One region of the Streptomyces sp. LMG1-1-1.1 genome, then DNA from elsewhere that is predicted to be linked to it. Evidence: riboswitches for the same ligand, from Rfam matches in the RefSeq annotation. Region 1 holds a riboswitch; the other holds the start of a gene.
The links. A riboswitch is a leader RNA that binds a small molecule or an ion and turns the genes downstream of it on or off. The one in region 1 is predicted to bind glycine.

Region 1 (7,668 bases):
GTGGTGAGGACCCCTCTCGGCCGCCGGTAGCCGGCCCTTGCCCGCCGCGGGTAGCGGCTCGGTGGAACAAAATGCTGGGCATCTGCTCGAAAGGAGCCGAACACCCGGTGTTCCGGGGAGTCTTCAGTGCGCTTGTGATCACCCGCCAGCCCTGACGAGGAATGTTTGCTCAAACGTGATGCGGTGCTGCGACTTCCGTTATCCGGACGTCGTGATCACGTGAGCGGACCATCTCGGGTCCTCTTCGCCACAATCGGGCATGTCGCCCAACGTGGCTTTTGAGCTCCTCAATTGGGGCGAAAGAAGGGCCCCGACGAGGTCCGGCGGGACCTCTGGGGCGTACGGAGGGAAATGAGGTGTCTCAGTATGCGGACGGCGCCGACGGCGGGTACCCGTACCCCGGAACGGCGGCGGAACCGCGACCGGCGTGCGCCTCGCGGTCGTAGAACGGGCGCGCGTTCGCCCGCAGCCAGAGCGCCACCGGGTCGTACGCGTCGGAGAGGGCGACCGTCGAGACGGGCAGCCCATCGGGTACGGAGCCGATCGACTGGCGCATCATCGAGCGGACCGTGTCGACGGCCGCCGCCGAGGTGTCGTACAGGTCGAGACCGATGGCGAGGTACGGGGAGCCGAGCGCGGGCTGCACCCAGCCGCGGCGCAGCGCCCGGACCGCCGGGGTGCGGTGCGCGTTCTGCGTGAGCAGGGCGTAGAACTGCGGGATCTCCAGGGTCGGCTCGGAGACGCGGAGCGGTCCGGCCGGCATGCGGTCGAGACCGGTGGCGATCCGGCGCAGGTCGGCCCAGGGGATGCCGACGCCGCCGCCGGGGGCGTGCGGATTCAGCCAGACGCCCCAGCGGTCGGGGTAGAGGGCGCGTGCGATGTCGCGGCCGGTGACGAGCTCGTGGGCGCGGTTCCAGCCGGAGGCGGCGAGTTCCTGGGGGGAGGTGACGCAGGGCGCGTAGCCGAAGCCGTCGACCTCCATGTTCCCGTACTGGGCGTCGGAGGAGCCGGGCGAACCGTGCCAGAGCAGCATCCAGAGTTCGCCGTCGGCGAGGGCGTGCAGCAACTGCTCGTACGCGTCGTAGCGTCCGGGTGCCACCTCGCGCAGCATGCGCTCGACCTCGCCGGCCGCAGCGGTGCCTGACGCGCTCACCATGGGTCCCCGCCCCTCATTCCGTCCACCATGTCCGCGCGGCTTCCGTGCCGCTGCCGAGTCGGTTCGGCTCACCGGTCAGTTCAGCTTAAACAGGGGGCCGCTCACACGGCGGCGCGCTGGTAGAACGGGCGCACCCGCTCCAGCATCCAGTCGCCGACCGGGTCCTGCGCCATGTCGAGCAGGATGAGGTTGACCGGCCAGGCGACCTCGACCCGGCCGAGCGCGCGGCCGAGGGCGTCCAGGGGCGCGTTGCGGTCGGCGCCCTCCCAGTGGGCGAGCTGGACGCCGATGAAGAGGGCGGGTTCGGTGCCCTCGACGCTGGCGAGCGCGCGGCGGGCGCTGGTGACGACGCCGGTGGCCTCGAACTCGGCGGAGGCCGCGGCGAGGAAGTCGACCGGGTCGTCCTGCCAGTCGGGCTCGAAGAGCCGGACGCGGCCGCCGGTGGCGGGGCCGTCGAGCGGGGTGCGGCCGGTGCGGCAGAGCTCGGCGACGGCGGGCGGGGGCAGCGGGACCCCGGCGGCGCCGCCCGGGTTCAGGGCGATGCCGAGCTGCGGGGGCAGGCCGCGGGCGAAGTCGCGGGCGGGGGCGACGGCGAACGACATGTGGTCACCGACACAGGCGAGGAACTGCTGTTCGGAGCTGAAGACGGGGACGTAGGCCGCGCCGTCGATCTCCATGGTGGCGAGGTCGAGGTCGGGGCTGTCGGGGCCGCCGCCGTTCGGCAGGGGCACCCAGACCTGGCTGCGGCCCAGCACCTCGACGAGCCGGCCTCCGGCCGCGGGGTTGCCGAGTGAGGCGGCAAGGACCTCTTCGAGCTCGTTGCCCGGCCACGTCACGTCCACGGTCGCGTTTCCCCTTCTCGCACGGCCTGCCGCACCGGCCGCCCGGCAGCACCCTAACGCCGCCCCGGCGCCGCCGTGGCCAAAAGGGAGGGTACGGGTCCCCCGCCGCGGTCAGGCGGCGTCGCGGAAGGAGATGCGGCGGAGGGTGTCGGCGGCGGCGCGGTCGAGGAGGGTGACGGAGGCGCAGCCGGGCGGGAGGCTGCCGGACTCGGCGGCCCGCAGCAGCCGGCCGACGGCCCGCCGGTGCCGGGCGAAGGCGTAGACGGATACGCCGCGGCCCCGGGCGTCCTGCCCGGCCCGCGCCGTGTCCGGGGTCACGTCGAGGAGGACCAGGTGCAGGGCGCTGCCCCGGCGGCGGGCCTCGCGGGCGAGCCAGCCGCGCACCCAGGACTGGGTGCCGCAGTCGTGGACGATCGCGCTCGCGCCGGAGCGCAGGACGCGGCGGAGCCCGGCGTAGTGCGCGAGGCGGACGAGGGGGCGGTAGACGGCGTACGGCAGGAGGCGGGGCATACGGAGCTCCCAGCGCTCGCGGGCGTCCTGGGAGTCGATGCCGTGGCCCTCGGCGGCCCGCTTCATGAGGGTGGACTTGCCGCTGCCGGGCAGCCCGGAGACGACGACGAGGTCGCCGGCGGCGAAGACGAGGGCGCGGGGGCCGCGGTCGCCGCGCTCGCGGAGGTCGCGCAGGATCCGTCCGCGGCGGCGGGTCCTGGCGCGGGCCCGCTGGGCCGGTATGCCGGTGCCGGTCGCGTACGCGCCGGTGTGCTCGATCCTCATCGCGCTCCCCCCTGTCGGGTCTCAGGAGACCTGAGGAGACCCTTGCCCACGAAGTGTAAAGAAACGGTAATGAGACACAAGCGATTTGCCCCGCCGACACCGCATGCAATGATGTGCGCGCCAGGCGCGCACAGTCGCCACACAATCGCATACCGGCCGCTCGAATCCGCGCGGGAGAGTTCCGGGCCGCCGACGGCGTCCGGACGCCGAAGGAGCAAGACCCTCCCTTGAATCTCTCAGGCCCCGTACCGCGCGGATGAGGCAGATCTGAAAAGCGGGACACCGTGCCGTGTCCCCACCCAAGGTGCAAGCCGATCTCTCGGTGACGAGATGCTCTCGGTGAACCTCTCAGGTTCCATGACAGATGGGGAGGACGTCCTCGCCCGTCATGTGTTTCGTCACCGATCACGCCCTTGGGACCCGGGAGCCACCCCATGAGCACTGCCCCCCGTCTGACCGCCCTCGATGCCCTGCATCGTTCGCTGGGCGCGACCATGACCGACTTCGCGGGCTGGGACATGCCGCTGCGGTACGCCAGCGAGCGCGACGAGCACAACGCCGTCCGCACGAAGGCCGGCCTCTTCGACCTCTCCCACATGGGCGAGATCACGGTCACCGGCCCGCAGGCCGCGGAACTGCTCGACTACGCCCTGGTCGGCAACATCTCCACGATCGGCGTCGGCCGCGCGCGCTACACGATGATCTGCCAGGAGGACGGCGGCATCCTCGACGACCTGATCGTCTACCGCCTCGCCGAGACCGAGGCCGGGTCCTCTCCCTACATGGTCGTCGCCAACGCCTCCAACGCGCAGATCGTCCTGGACGCGCTCGTGGCCCGCGCGGAGGGCTTCGACGCCGAGGTGCGCGACGACCGTGACGCGTACGCCCTGATCGCGGTCCAGGGCCCGGAGTCCCCCGGCATCCTGAAGTCGATCACGGACGCCGACCTGGACGGCCTGAAGTACTACGCCGGCCTGCCCGGCACGGTCGCGGGCGTGCCCGCGCTGATCGCCCGTACCGGCTACACCGGCGAGGACGGCTTCGAGCTGTTCCTGAAGCCGGAGCACGCGGAGGGCGTCTGGAAGGCGCTGACCGAGGCGGGCGCGGGCGTCGGCCTGATCCCCTGCGGCCTGTCCTGCCGTGACACGCTCCGCCTGGAGGCGGGCATGCCGCTGTACGGCCACGAGCTGACCACCGCCCTCACCCCCTTCGACGCGGGCCTCGGCCGGGTCGTGAAGTTCGAGAAGCCCGGCGACTTCGTCGGCCGCAAGGCGCTGGAGGCCGCCGCCGAGCGCGCCGAGACCGCGCCGCCGCGCAAGCTGGTCGGCCTGATCGCCGAGGGCCGCCGCGTCCCGCGCGCGGGCTTCTCGGTCGTCTCCGGCGGCGAGGTCGTCGGCGAGATCACCTCGGGCGCCCCGTCCCCGACCCTCGGCAAGCCGATCGCCATCGCGTACGTCGACGCGGCGCACGCGGCTCCCGGCACCGCGGGTGTAGGTGTGGACATCCGCGGTACCCACGAGCCCTACGAGGTCGTGGCTCTGCCGTTCTACAAGCGCCAGAAGTGACGCAGTCGTCTCACCCGGCGTCTCACCCCGCAAGACCCACGTACATCAGCACTCCCCCGATCCAGGAGAATCAGGCCATGAGCAACCCCCAGCAGCTCCGCTACAGCAAGGAGCACGAGTGGCTGACGGACGCCGTTGACGGCGTCGCCACCGTCGGCATCACCGAGCACGCGGCGAACGCGCTCGGCGACATCGTGTACGTGCAGCTTCCCGAGGTCGGCAGCACCGTGACCGCGGGCGAGGACTGCGGTGAGCTGGAGTCGACCAAGTCCGTCAGCGACCTGTACTCCCCGGTGACCGGCGAGGTCGTCGCGGTGAACCAGGACGTCGTCGACGACCCGGCGCTGGTGAACACCGCCCCGTTCGAGGGCGGCTGGCTGTTCAAGGTGCGCCTCGACGGTGAGCCGAAGGACCTGCTCTCCGCCGACGAGTACACCGCCTTCACCGCCGGCTAACCGAGACCCCCTAGGGATCGATTCATGTCGCTTCTGAACACTCCCCTCCACGAGCTGGACCCCGACGTCGCCGCCGCCGTCGACGCCGAGCTCCGCCGTCAGCAGTCCACCCTCGAGATGATCGCGTCGGAGAACTTCGCTCCGGTCGCCGTCATGGAGGCCCAGGGCTCCGTCCTCACCAACAAGTACGCCGAGGGCTACCCGGGCCGCCGCTACTACGGCGGCTGCGAGCACGTCGACGTGGCCGAGCAGATCGCGATCGACCGGATCAAGGACCTGTTCGGCGCCGAGTACGCCAACGTCCAGCCGCACTCCGGCGCCTCCGCGAACCAGGCCGCCCTCTTCGCCATCGCCCAGCCCGGCGACACGATCCTGGGTCTGGACCTGGCGCACGGCGGTCACCTGACCCACGGCATGCGCCTGAACTTCTCGGGCAAGCAGTTCAACGTGGTCGCGTACCACGTGGACGAGGCCGGTCTGGTCGACATGGCCGAGGTCGAGCGCCTCGCCAAGGAGCACCGCCCGAAGGTGATCATCGCGGGCTGGTCCGCCTACCCGCGCCAGCTGGATTTCGCGGAGTTCCGCCGGATCGCCGACGAGGTCGAGGCCTACCTGTGGGTCGACATGGCCCACTTCGCGGGCCTGGTCGCGGCCGGTCTGCACCCGAACCCGGTCGAGTACGCGGACGTGGTGACCTCCACCACGCACAAGACGCTCGGCGGCCCCCGCGGCGGCATCATCCTGGCGAAGAAGGAGTTCGCGAAGAAGCTGAACTCCTCGGTCTTCCCCGGCTTCCAGGGCGGCCCGCTGGAGCACGTGATCGCGGCCAAGGCCGTCTCCTTCAAGGTCGCGGCCTCGGAGGAGTTCAAGGAGCGCCAGCAGCGCACCCTGGACGGCGCCCGCATCATCGCCGAGCGCCTGGTCCAGGACGACGTCACCGCCCACGGTGTCTCGGTCCTGTCCGGCGGCACGGACGTGCACCTGCTCCTCGTCGACCTGCGCGACAGCGAGCTGGACGGCCAGCAGGCCGAGGACCGTCTCCACGAGGTCGGCATCACGGTCAACCGGAACGCCGTTCCGAACGACCCGCGCCCGCCGATGGTCACCTCCGGTCTGCGCATCGGTACGCCGGCGCTCGCGACCCGCGGTTTCCAGGCGGACGACTTCACCGAGGTCGGCGACATCATCGCGGAGACCCTGAAGCCGGGCTTCGACGCCGACAAGGCCGAGGCGCTCAAGGCCCGGGTGACCGCCCTGGCGGACAAGCACCCGCTGTACCCCGGCCTGAAGTAATTTCGTACGCTTTTGTTCGTACGAAAGCTCCGGGGCACCGCGCACACTGGACAGTGAGCGCGGTGCCCCGTTCCATGCTCAGCCTTTCTGCTCCACCCCGGCAGACAACGGCGTCTAGCCCCCCACAAGGAGTCCTACCGTGGCCATCTCGGTCTTCGACCTGTTCTCGATCGGCATCGGCCCGTCGAGCTCCCACACGGTGGGGCCCATGCGTGCGGCGCGGATGTTCGCGCGCCGGCTGAAGAACGAGGGGCTGCTCGCCCACACGGCGACCATACGAGCGGAGCTGTACGGCTCGCTCGGCGCGACCGGCCACGGCCACGGCACCCCCAAGGCGGTGCTCCTCGGCCTGGAGGGCAACTCGCCCCGCACCGTGAACGTCGAGACCGCCGACGCGGAGTTCGAGCGGATCAAGGAGAGCGGCCGGATCAACCTGCTCGGCGCCCACGAGATCCCCTTCGACTTCGACGCCGACCTGATCCTGCACCGACGCAAGGCGCTCCCGTACCACGCCAACGGCATGACGGTCTTCGCGTACGACGCGGAGGGCGGGCTCGTCCTGGAGAAGACGTACTACTCGGTCGGCGGCGGCTTCGTCGTGGACGAGGACGCCGTGCAGGGCGAGAACCCGATCGTCCCCGACGACACCGTCCTGAAGTACCCCTTCCGGACCGGTGACGAGCTGCTGCGCCTCGCGAAGGAGACCGGGCTCTCGATCTCCTCGATGATGCTGGAGAACGAGAAGGCCTGGCGCACCGAGGACGAGATCCGCGAGGGCCTCCTGGAGATCTGGCGGGTCATGCAGGCCTGCGTCTCGCGCGGCATGTCCCGCGAGGGCATCCTGCCCGGCGGCCTGAAGGTCCGCCGCCGCGCCTCCACCCTGGCCCGCAAGCTGCGCTCCGAGGGCGACCCGACCGCGCACGCGATGGAGTGGATCACCCTCTACGCGATGGCCGTGAACGAGGAGAACGCGGCGGGCGGCCGGGTGGTCACCGCCCCGACGAACGGCGCGGCCGGCATCATCCCCGCCGTCCTGCACTACTACATGAACTTCGTCCCCGGCGCCGACGAGGACGGGATCGTCCGCTTCCTGCTCGCGGCCGGCGCGGTCGGCATGCTCTTCAAGGAGAACGCCTCCATCTCCGGCGCCGAGGTCGGCTGCCAGGGCGAGGTCGGCTCGGCCTGCTCGATGGCGGCCGGCGCCCTCGCCGAGGTCCTCGGCGGCTCCCCGGAGCAGGTGGAGAACGCGGCCGAGATCGGCATGGAGCACAACCTGGGCCTGACCTGCGACCCGGTCGGCGGTCTCGTCCAGATCCCGTGCATCGAGCGGAACGGCATGGCGTCGGTCAAGGCGGTCACCGCGGCGAAGATGTCGATGCGCGGCGACGGCAGCCACCTGGTCTCCCTCGACAAGGTCATCAAGACCATGAAGGAGACGGGTGCCGACATGAGCGTGAAGTACAAGGAGACCGCGCGCGGCGGTCTCGCGGTGAACATCATCGAGTGCTGAACCGTTCACCCCGCACGGCCGGCCCCGGGGGTTCCCCGGGGCCGGCCGTGCGGGGTCGGGCGGGGCTGACGCT
Region 2 (7,668 bases), on a different contig from region 1:
GCAGGCCACGGCCACGGTGGAGCGGTCGGCGAAGATCGTCGTCGACGCCTTGCGACCCGCGAAGCGGCCTGACTACGCTCAGTCGTCCTCGCAGTGAGAGGGGACGAGGGGGTCCCGCGACAAGGGCATGGCGTTGCGGGGGGTCGGCGCACCACAACGGTGGTGCGTGGTGGAAACTGTCCGGAGGATGCGGACGTTGTGAAGGTGTCCGGGTCGGCAGGTGTGATGGATCTCGGTTCGTCCTGCCCCACGGGCGGGTCTGTTTCGGTCAAGGGGAATCGCCCGTGAAGTTGTTTGCGAAGTTGTTCGGCAAGAGCGCACGCGAGGACGGCGGCAACGCCCGGCACCGCGCGCCGCGCCACGCCCAGGGCGAGGAGCAGGGTGGCGAACGCCCGCTCTTCCGCGATGAGGTCGGCGGTGACATTCCGGGCACTCAGGGCGCGTCGTCTGTTGACCCCGCCGGGGCTGCCCGCATAGGTTTCGGAGAACCATCAACCTCAAGTACGGGTGGAGGGTTTACCCCCGATCCGTATGCGACACAGACCTCCGCGGGAATGCCGCGACAGGAGGACGCGTCCATGCCGGTGTGTACGAGGTGCGGTCACCGCAACACGGCCGACAGCCGCTTCTGCTCCCACTGCGGCACGCCGCTGCGGGGCGGGGTCGCCGCCGAGCGCGCGTCGGAGACGACGTCCACGATCTCCATCTCGGGCCTCGAGGCGTACGACGCCGAGGTCACCGGCCAGACGCAGCTGCCGTCGCTCTCTCCCGAGGCGCTGGCGGCCGTGGAGGCGCTGCCCCTGGGCTCCGCGCTCCTCGTGGTGCGCCGGGGACCGAACTCCGGCAGCCGCTTCCTCCTCGACGGCGAGCTGACCACGGCCGGCCGTCACCCGCAGAGCGACATCTTCCTGGACGACTTCACGGTCTCCAGGCGCCACGTCGAGTTCCGCCGGGCGCAGGACGGCAGCTTCACCGTCGCCGACGTCGGCAGCCTCAACGGCACGTACGTCAACCGTGAGCCGATCGACTCGGTCGTTCTGTCCAACGGCGACGAGGTGCAGATCGGCAAGTACCGGCTGGTCTTCTACTCGAGCCAGCGAGGCGTGTGACGCCTCGGAGAAGCCCTTCAGGGAAGGTCCATGCTGCGAACACCGACGGGCGGTGCCGGATCCGGCACCGCCACCGCGGGCGACCGGCTGGTCAGCATCGGCACGGTGCTGAACCAGCTGCGCGACGAATTTCCCGAAGTGACGATCTCCAAGATCCGGTTCCTGGAGGCCGAGGGGCTGGTCGAGCCCCGGCGGACGGCCTCCGGATACCGGAAGTTCAGCCCGCAGGACGTGGAGCGGCTCGCCCTGATCCTGCGGATGCAGCGGGACCACTACCTTCCGCTGAAGGTCATCCGTGAGCACCTCGACGCCCTCGCCCGCGGGGAGCAGATCAAGCTCCCGGCGCCCGGGCGCCGACGGGATCTCGTCGAGGGTGCCTGGGAGCCGGACGCGGAGCCGCCGACCGCCGCGCGGATCGGACGGGCCGAGCTGATCGCCGCGGCCGAGGTGACCGAGACCGAGCTCGCCGAGTGGGAGTCGTACGGCCTGATCGCCGAGACGGACGGCGGAGGCTACGACGCGGAGAGCGTGACGGTCGCGAGACTCGTAGCGGATCTGGGGAGATTCGGTCTGGAGCCCCGCCATCTGCGGGCGATGAAGGCCGCCGCCGATCGGGAGGCCGGGCTCATCGAACAGGTGGTCGCGCCCCTGCGCCGGCACCGGAATCCGCAGACCAGGGCCCATGCCGAGGCCACCGCGCAGGAGCTCGCCGCGCAGTCCGTACGGCTGCACGCGGCCTTGGTGCAGACGGCTCTGGGCATCCGGCCGCAGTGACGTCGGGAGGGCCCGACTATCCAAACCGGTCGGGCACGTCCTAGGGTTGCTGTGTGAACGAGCTCGACGTTGTGGGTGTCCGGGTGGAAATGCCCTCCAACCAGCCGATCGTGCTCCTGCGTGAAGTGGGAGGCGATCGGTACCTCCCCATCTGGATCGGACCGGGTGAGGCGACCGCGATCGCCTTCGCCCAGCAGGGGATGGCGCCGCCGCGGCCGCTGACGCACGACCTGTTCAAGGACGTGCTGGAGGCCGTGGGCCAGGAGCTCACCCAGGTCCGCATCACGGATCTGCGTGACGGGGTCTTCTACGCCGAGCTGGTCTTCGCCAGCGGCGTCGAGGTGAGCGCGCGCCCGTCCGACGCGATAGCGCTGGCGCTGCGGACCGGTACGCCGATCTTCGGCAGTGACGGTGTGCTGGACGACGCCGGCATCGCGATTCCGGATGAGCAGGAGGACGAGGTGGAGAAGTTCCGCGAGTTCCTCGACCAGATCTCACCGGAGGACTTCGGGACCAACAGCCAGTGAGGCGCGACGCCGCGGCCGGAGGCCGTTCGCGGGGTGCCGTCAGAGCATTCGAGTAGCCTTTCCCCGGTGAGAGATTAGGGAAACCACTCTCAGGGTGATTATCACTCGGCGTGCCGAGTGTGGCGATCGTTGACGCACCCCTGGTGACTGCCTACCTTCGTGTGGGCAGGTCAAGGACGGAGGGTCGGCGTGATGAGCAGCGCGGACGGTACGGCAGGTAGCTCGCTCGGACGGGTGTCCGGGGAGAGCGGTCCGTATCCGCTTCACGGCAGTGTGGGCGACTTCGGGACGGATGCGAACGCCGGCGCGGCGGAAGAGGCGGTCGGCTATCGCGGACCGACGGCCTGCGCGGCCGCCGGGATCACCTATCGGCAGTTGGACTACTGGGCGCGCACCGGGCTCGTGGAGCCGAGCGTGCGGCCCGCCTACGGGTCGGGGACGCAGCGGCTGTACAGCTTCCGCGACGTCGTCGTGCTGAAGATCGTCAAGCGCTTCCTCGACACCGGGGTGGCGCTGCAGAACATCAGGGCCGCGGTGCAGCACCTGCGTGCCCGTGGCTTCCGCGATCTGGAGCGGATGACGCTCATGAGCGACGGGGCCACGGTCTACGAGTGCTCCTCGCCGGACGAGGTCGTCGACCTGCTCCAGGGCGGGCAGGGCGTCTTCGGGATCGCCGTCGGGGTGGTGTGGCGGGACGTCGAGGCGGCGCTCTCGCAGCTGCACGGGGAGCGCGTCGACACGGGCGAGACGCTCGTCGGGAACAACCCGGGTGACGAGCTCGCCAGGCGGCGGCGCGACAAGGCCGTCTGAGCGGGCCCCTGGCCGTCGCGGCCCCGCCGATGCGGTGCGGGGCCGTTGTCAGTGGCGTAAGGCAGCATCGGAACCGTGAGAGCCGCGCCGACGATCCTGCATCTCGACATGGATGCGTTCTTCGCCGCCGCCGAGCAGGCGGCGAAACCCAGCCTGCGCGGAAAGCCCGTCGTGGTCGGCGGTCTCGGGCCGCGGGGCGTCGTCGCTACGGCCTCCTACGAGGCGCGGCGCTTCGGGGTGCATTCGGCGATGCCGATGGGGCAGGCGCGGCGGCTCGCGCCGAACGCCGCCTATCTGGTGCCGCGGTTCGCCTTCTACCGGTCGATCAGCGAGCAGGTGATGGAGCTGCTGGGCCGGCTGTCGCCGCTCGTGGAGCCGCTCAGCCTGGACGAGGCGTTCGTCGACCTGGAGGCCGGGGGCGTCGCCGACGACAGTGCGAGCGCGCGGGCGGCGGGGGAGAGGCTGCGGGTCGACATCCTGGCGACGACGGGGCTGACGGGGTCCGTGGGGCTCGCGGGGTCGAAGATGATCGCGAAGATCGCGTCCGAGGAGGCCAAGCCGAACGGGCTCGTGCTCATCGAGCCCGGCACCGAGAGGGATCTGCTCGGGCCGCGGTCGGTGCGCATCCTGCCCGGGGTCGGGCCCGCGACCGGGGAGCACCTGCGGCGGGCCGGCATGACCACCGTGTCCGATCTCGCGGAGGCCGGCGAGGACGAGCTCGTACGGCTCCTGGGGCGGGCGCACGGGGCCTCGCTGTACCGGATGGCCCAGGGGTACGACGACCGGCCCGTGGTGGCCGAGCGGGACGCGAAGTCGGTGTCGGTCGAGGACACGTTCGACGTGGACCTGCACGACCGGGTGCGGATCAGGGTCGAGGTGGACCGGCTCGCCGACCGGTGCGTGGGGCGGCTGCGGGCTTCCGGGCACTCGGGGCGGACCATCGTCCTCAAGGTGCGGCGGTACGACTTCTCGACGCTCACCCGGTCCGAGACGCTGCGGGGGCCCACGGACGACCCCGGCGTCGTACGGGAGGCCGTGGGGCGGCTCCTGGAGGCCGTGGACACGACCGGGGGCGTGCGGCTGCTCGGGGTGGGGGTGAGCGGGCTCGCTGACTACACGCAGGAGGACCTGTTCGCGCAGGCGGGCGCGGGCGCGTCCTCGGGTTCGGGTGAAGGCCCGGCTGGGGGGTCCGATGCGGGGGAGGGGGAGGAAGGGGCTGCGGCCGCCTCCGGGGCCGCTGGGGCCCCTGTGGCGGACGTGCGGGACGTGCGGGGCGCCGAGGCTGAGGGAGGTCCTGCCGGGCCCGTGGAGAGGCACTGGGCGCCCGGGCGTGACGTACGGCACGCGGTGTACGGAGCCGGGTGGGTGCAGGGGAGTGGGGTCGGGCGGGTCACCGTCCGGTTCGAGGAGCCGGGGTCGGCGGCGCCGGGGCGGGTCCGGACGTTCGCCGTGGACGACCCGGACCTGGAGGAGGGGGAGCCGCTGCCGTTGGTGGGGTGAGGGCGCCTGGGGTCGGGTGGGGCGGGGGCGGCGCGCCTGGGGCCGGTAGCGGGCGGCGATGACGGGAAGCGCGGGCTGGTAGCCGGCAGCCGGCAGCCGGCAGCGGGCGGCGGCGGGGGCGCGTGCGTGGCGACGGGCGGTGGCGGGAGCCTGCGCCGGTAGCCGGTAGCCGGTAGCCGGTGGCCGGTGGCCGGTGGCCGGTGGCCGGTGGCCGGTGGCCGGTGGCCGGTGGCCGGTAACGGGCGGCGGGCGGAGACGGCGGGGACGCGTGCGCTGGCGCCGGGCGGTAGCCGGTAGCGGGCGGAGGCGGCGGGGCCCACCCGCGCCGCCTGCGCGGGCGGGAGCGGGTGGGCGGGGTGGTGCGGTTGGGCGTGGGCCTCTCAGGGCGGGACGGCTGGTGTCAGGGGCCGTCCTGGCCGGCGAGGCGGCCGAAGTCGGTGTCGGGGTAGTCGGCGGGCGCCGGGGGCAGGGTGAGGCTGTAGTGGCGATAGAGCTGGAGTTCCTGCTCCGGGGAGAGGTGGCGGCCTACGCCGAAGTCGGGGGCGTCCTTGATGAGTGCCCGTTCGTAGGGGATGTGGAGGCCGTCGGCGAGGAGATCGCTGGGCTCCAGAGGGACGAAGGCGTCCCTGCTGAAGAGGCCGGTGCGGACGGCGGCCCATTCCGGGATGCCGGTCGCGTCGTCGAGGTACACCTCGTCCACGGTGCCGATCTTGTGTCCGTTCCGGTCGAACGCCTTGCGGCCGATCAGGCTGCGCGGATCGATGTCGGTCTGCACGGTCCCTCCAACTGGTCGCAACTGCTCTACACCCCTACGAAAGTGCACAACTGGGATGTCGGCCACTTGAGCGAAGGAAGCCACAACCGCGCTGGTAGGCTGGCTGTGGCTGTCGACCCTGTGCGGGAGAGTCCCCCGGAGAAACCTTCCGGAGGGCGCCGAAGGAGCAAATCCTCCCCGGAATCTCTCAGGCCCCTGTACCGCGCGGACGAGGTCACTCTGGAAAGCAGAGCGGTGCCCCCGGCGGCACGCGCTCTCACCGACGGTGAAAGCCGGCGTGCCCTCAGGCGTGCCGGTGAAACTCTCAGGTTGAGATGACAGAGGGGGAGGCCGTCCGGGTACCCGCGCCGTGGTGCCCCTCGCAGGTCGTGACGACCAGGAGGCCTCCGTACATGACCGCCAACCGCACTCCGCTCTCCGAGCTCGAACAGGGCATCCCGTTCGAGCAGCGGCACATCGGGCCCGACGCCGAGGCGCGCGCCAAGATGCTCGCCCAGGTCGGTTACGGCTCGCTCGACGAACTCACCGCCGCCGCGGTGCCGGACGTGATCAAGAACGCCGAGGCGCTGGGGCTGCCCGCCGCCCGCACCGAGGCCGAGGTCCTCGCCGAGCTGCGCACGCTCGCCGACCGCAACCAGGTCCTAGCCCCGATGATCGGCCTCGGCTACTACGGCACCTTCACCCCGCCGGTCATCCTGCGGAACGTCATGGAGAACCCGGCCTGGTACACGGCGTACACGCCGTACCAGCCGGAGATCTCCCAGGGTCGCCTCGAAGCCCTGCTGAACTTCCAGACCATGGTCGCCGACCTGACCGGTCTGCCCACCTCCGGCGCCTCCCTCCTCGACGAGGGCACCGCCGCCGCCGAGGCCATGGCGCTGTCCCGCCGTGTCGGCAAGGTCAAGAACGGCGTCTTCCTCATCGACGCCGACGCCCTGCCGCAGACGATCGCCGTCATCGAGACCCGCGCCGAGCCGACCGGTGTCGAGGTCGTCGTCGCCGACCTGAGCGAGGGCATCCCCGCCGAGGTCGCCGAGCGCGGTGTCTTCGGTGTGCTCCTCCAGTACCCGGGCGCCTCCGGTGCCGTCCGCGACATCAAGCCGCTGATCGACGCCGCCCACGAGCTCGGCGCGATCGTGACCGTCGCCGCCGACCTGCTCGCGCTCACGCTGCTCACCTCGCCCGGTGAGCTCGGGGCCGACATCGCCGTCGGAACGACGCAGCGCTTCGGCGTGCCGATGGGCTTCGGCGGTCCGCACGCCGGCTACATGGCCGTCCAGGACAAGCACGCCCGCTCCCTGCCCGGCCGTCTGGTGGGCGTCTCCGTCGACGCCGACGGCAACCGCGCGTACCGCCTGGCCCTGCAGACCCGCGAGCAGCACATCCGCCGCGAGAAGGCCACCAGCAACATCTGTACCGCTCAGGTGCTGCTCGCCGTCATGGCCGGCATGTACGCCGTCTACCACGGCCCGGACGGCCTGAAGCAGATCGCGCAGCGCACGCACCGCTACGCCGCCATCCTCGCCGCGGGTCTGACCGCCGGGGGCGTCGAGCTCACCCAGGGCGCCTTCTTCGACACCCTCACCGCCCGCGTCCCGGGCAAGGCCGACGAGGTCGTCGCCGCCGCCCGCGAGGCCGGCGTGAACCTCCACCGCGTCGACGGCGACCTCGTGTCGATCTCGTGCGACGAGACCACCGGGCGCGAGCAGCTCGCCGCCGTGTGGGGCGCCTTCGGCGTCACCGCCGACATCGAGGCCCTGGACCTCGTCGTCGAGGACACGCTGCCCGCCGGGCTGCTGCGCTCCGACGCGTACCTGACCCACCCGGTCTTCCACGCGCACCGCTCCGAGACCTCGATGCTGCGCTACCTGCGCAAGCTCGCGGACCGCGACTACGCGCTGGACCGCGGCATGATCCCGCTCGGCTCCTGCACGATGAAGCTGAACGCCACGACCGAGATGGAGCCGGTGACCTGGCCCGAGTTCGGCCAGATCCACCCCTTCGCCCCGATCGAGCAGGCGCAGGGCTACGTCACGCTCATCACCGAGCTCGAGGAGCGCCTCGCCGAGGTCACCGGCTACGACAAGGTGTCGATCCAGCCGAACGCCGGTTCGCAGGGCGAGCTGGCCGGCCTGCTCGCCGTCCGCGCGTACCACCGCGCCAACGGCGACCT

Region 2: another riboswitch for glycine. It lies ahead of gcvP (aminomethyl-transferring glycine dehydrogenase); the one in region 1 lies ahead of gcvT (glycine cleavage system aminomethyltransferase GcvT).

Annotation. Positions count from the first base shown of each region.
Region 1 covers NZ_JBFPNH010000020.1:45,811-53,478, reverse strand. The annotation lists gene MRBLMG1_RS10295 (enhanced serine sensitivity protein SseB C-terminal domain-containing protein) at 362-1,153, opposite strand; gene MRBLMG1_RS10290 (enhanced serine sensitivity protein SseB) at 1,258-1,998, opposite strand; gene MRBLMG1_RS10285 (AAA family ATPase) at 2,110-2,772, opposite strand; glycine riboswitch at 2,934-3,033, shown strand; glycine riboswitch at 3,035-3,146, shown strand; gene gcvT (glycine cleavage system aminomethyltransferase GcvT) at 3,207-4,337, shown strand; gene gcvH (glycine cleavage system protein GcvH) at 4,415-4,792, shown strand; gene glyA (serine hydroxymethyltransferase) at 4,817-6,085, shown strand; gene MRBLMG1_RS10265 (L-serine ammonia-lyase) at 6,225-7,595, shown strand.
Region 2 covers NZ_JBFPNH010000072.1:5,663-13,330, forward strand. The annotation lists gene MRBLMG1_RS33320 (DUF881 domain-containing protein) at 1-97, shown strand, start outside; gene MRBLMG1_RS33325 (FHA domain-containing protein) at 177-1,109, shown strand; gene MRBLMG1_RS33330 (MerR family transcriptional regulator) at 1,140-1,883, shown strand; gene MRBLMG1_RS33335 (bifunctional nuclease family protein) at 1,937-2,410, shown strand; gene MRBLMG1_RS33340 (MerR family transcriptional regulator) at 2,603-3,220, shown strand; gene MRBLMG1_RS33345 (DNA polymerase IV) at 3,296-4,720, shown strand; gene MRBLMG1_RS33350 (PRC-barrel domain-containing protein) at 5,121-5,495, opposite strand; glycine riboswitch at 5,609-5,708, shown strand; gene gcvP (aminomethyl-transferring glycine dehydrogenase) at 5,888-7,668, shown strand, end outside.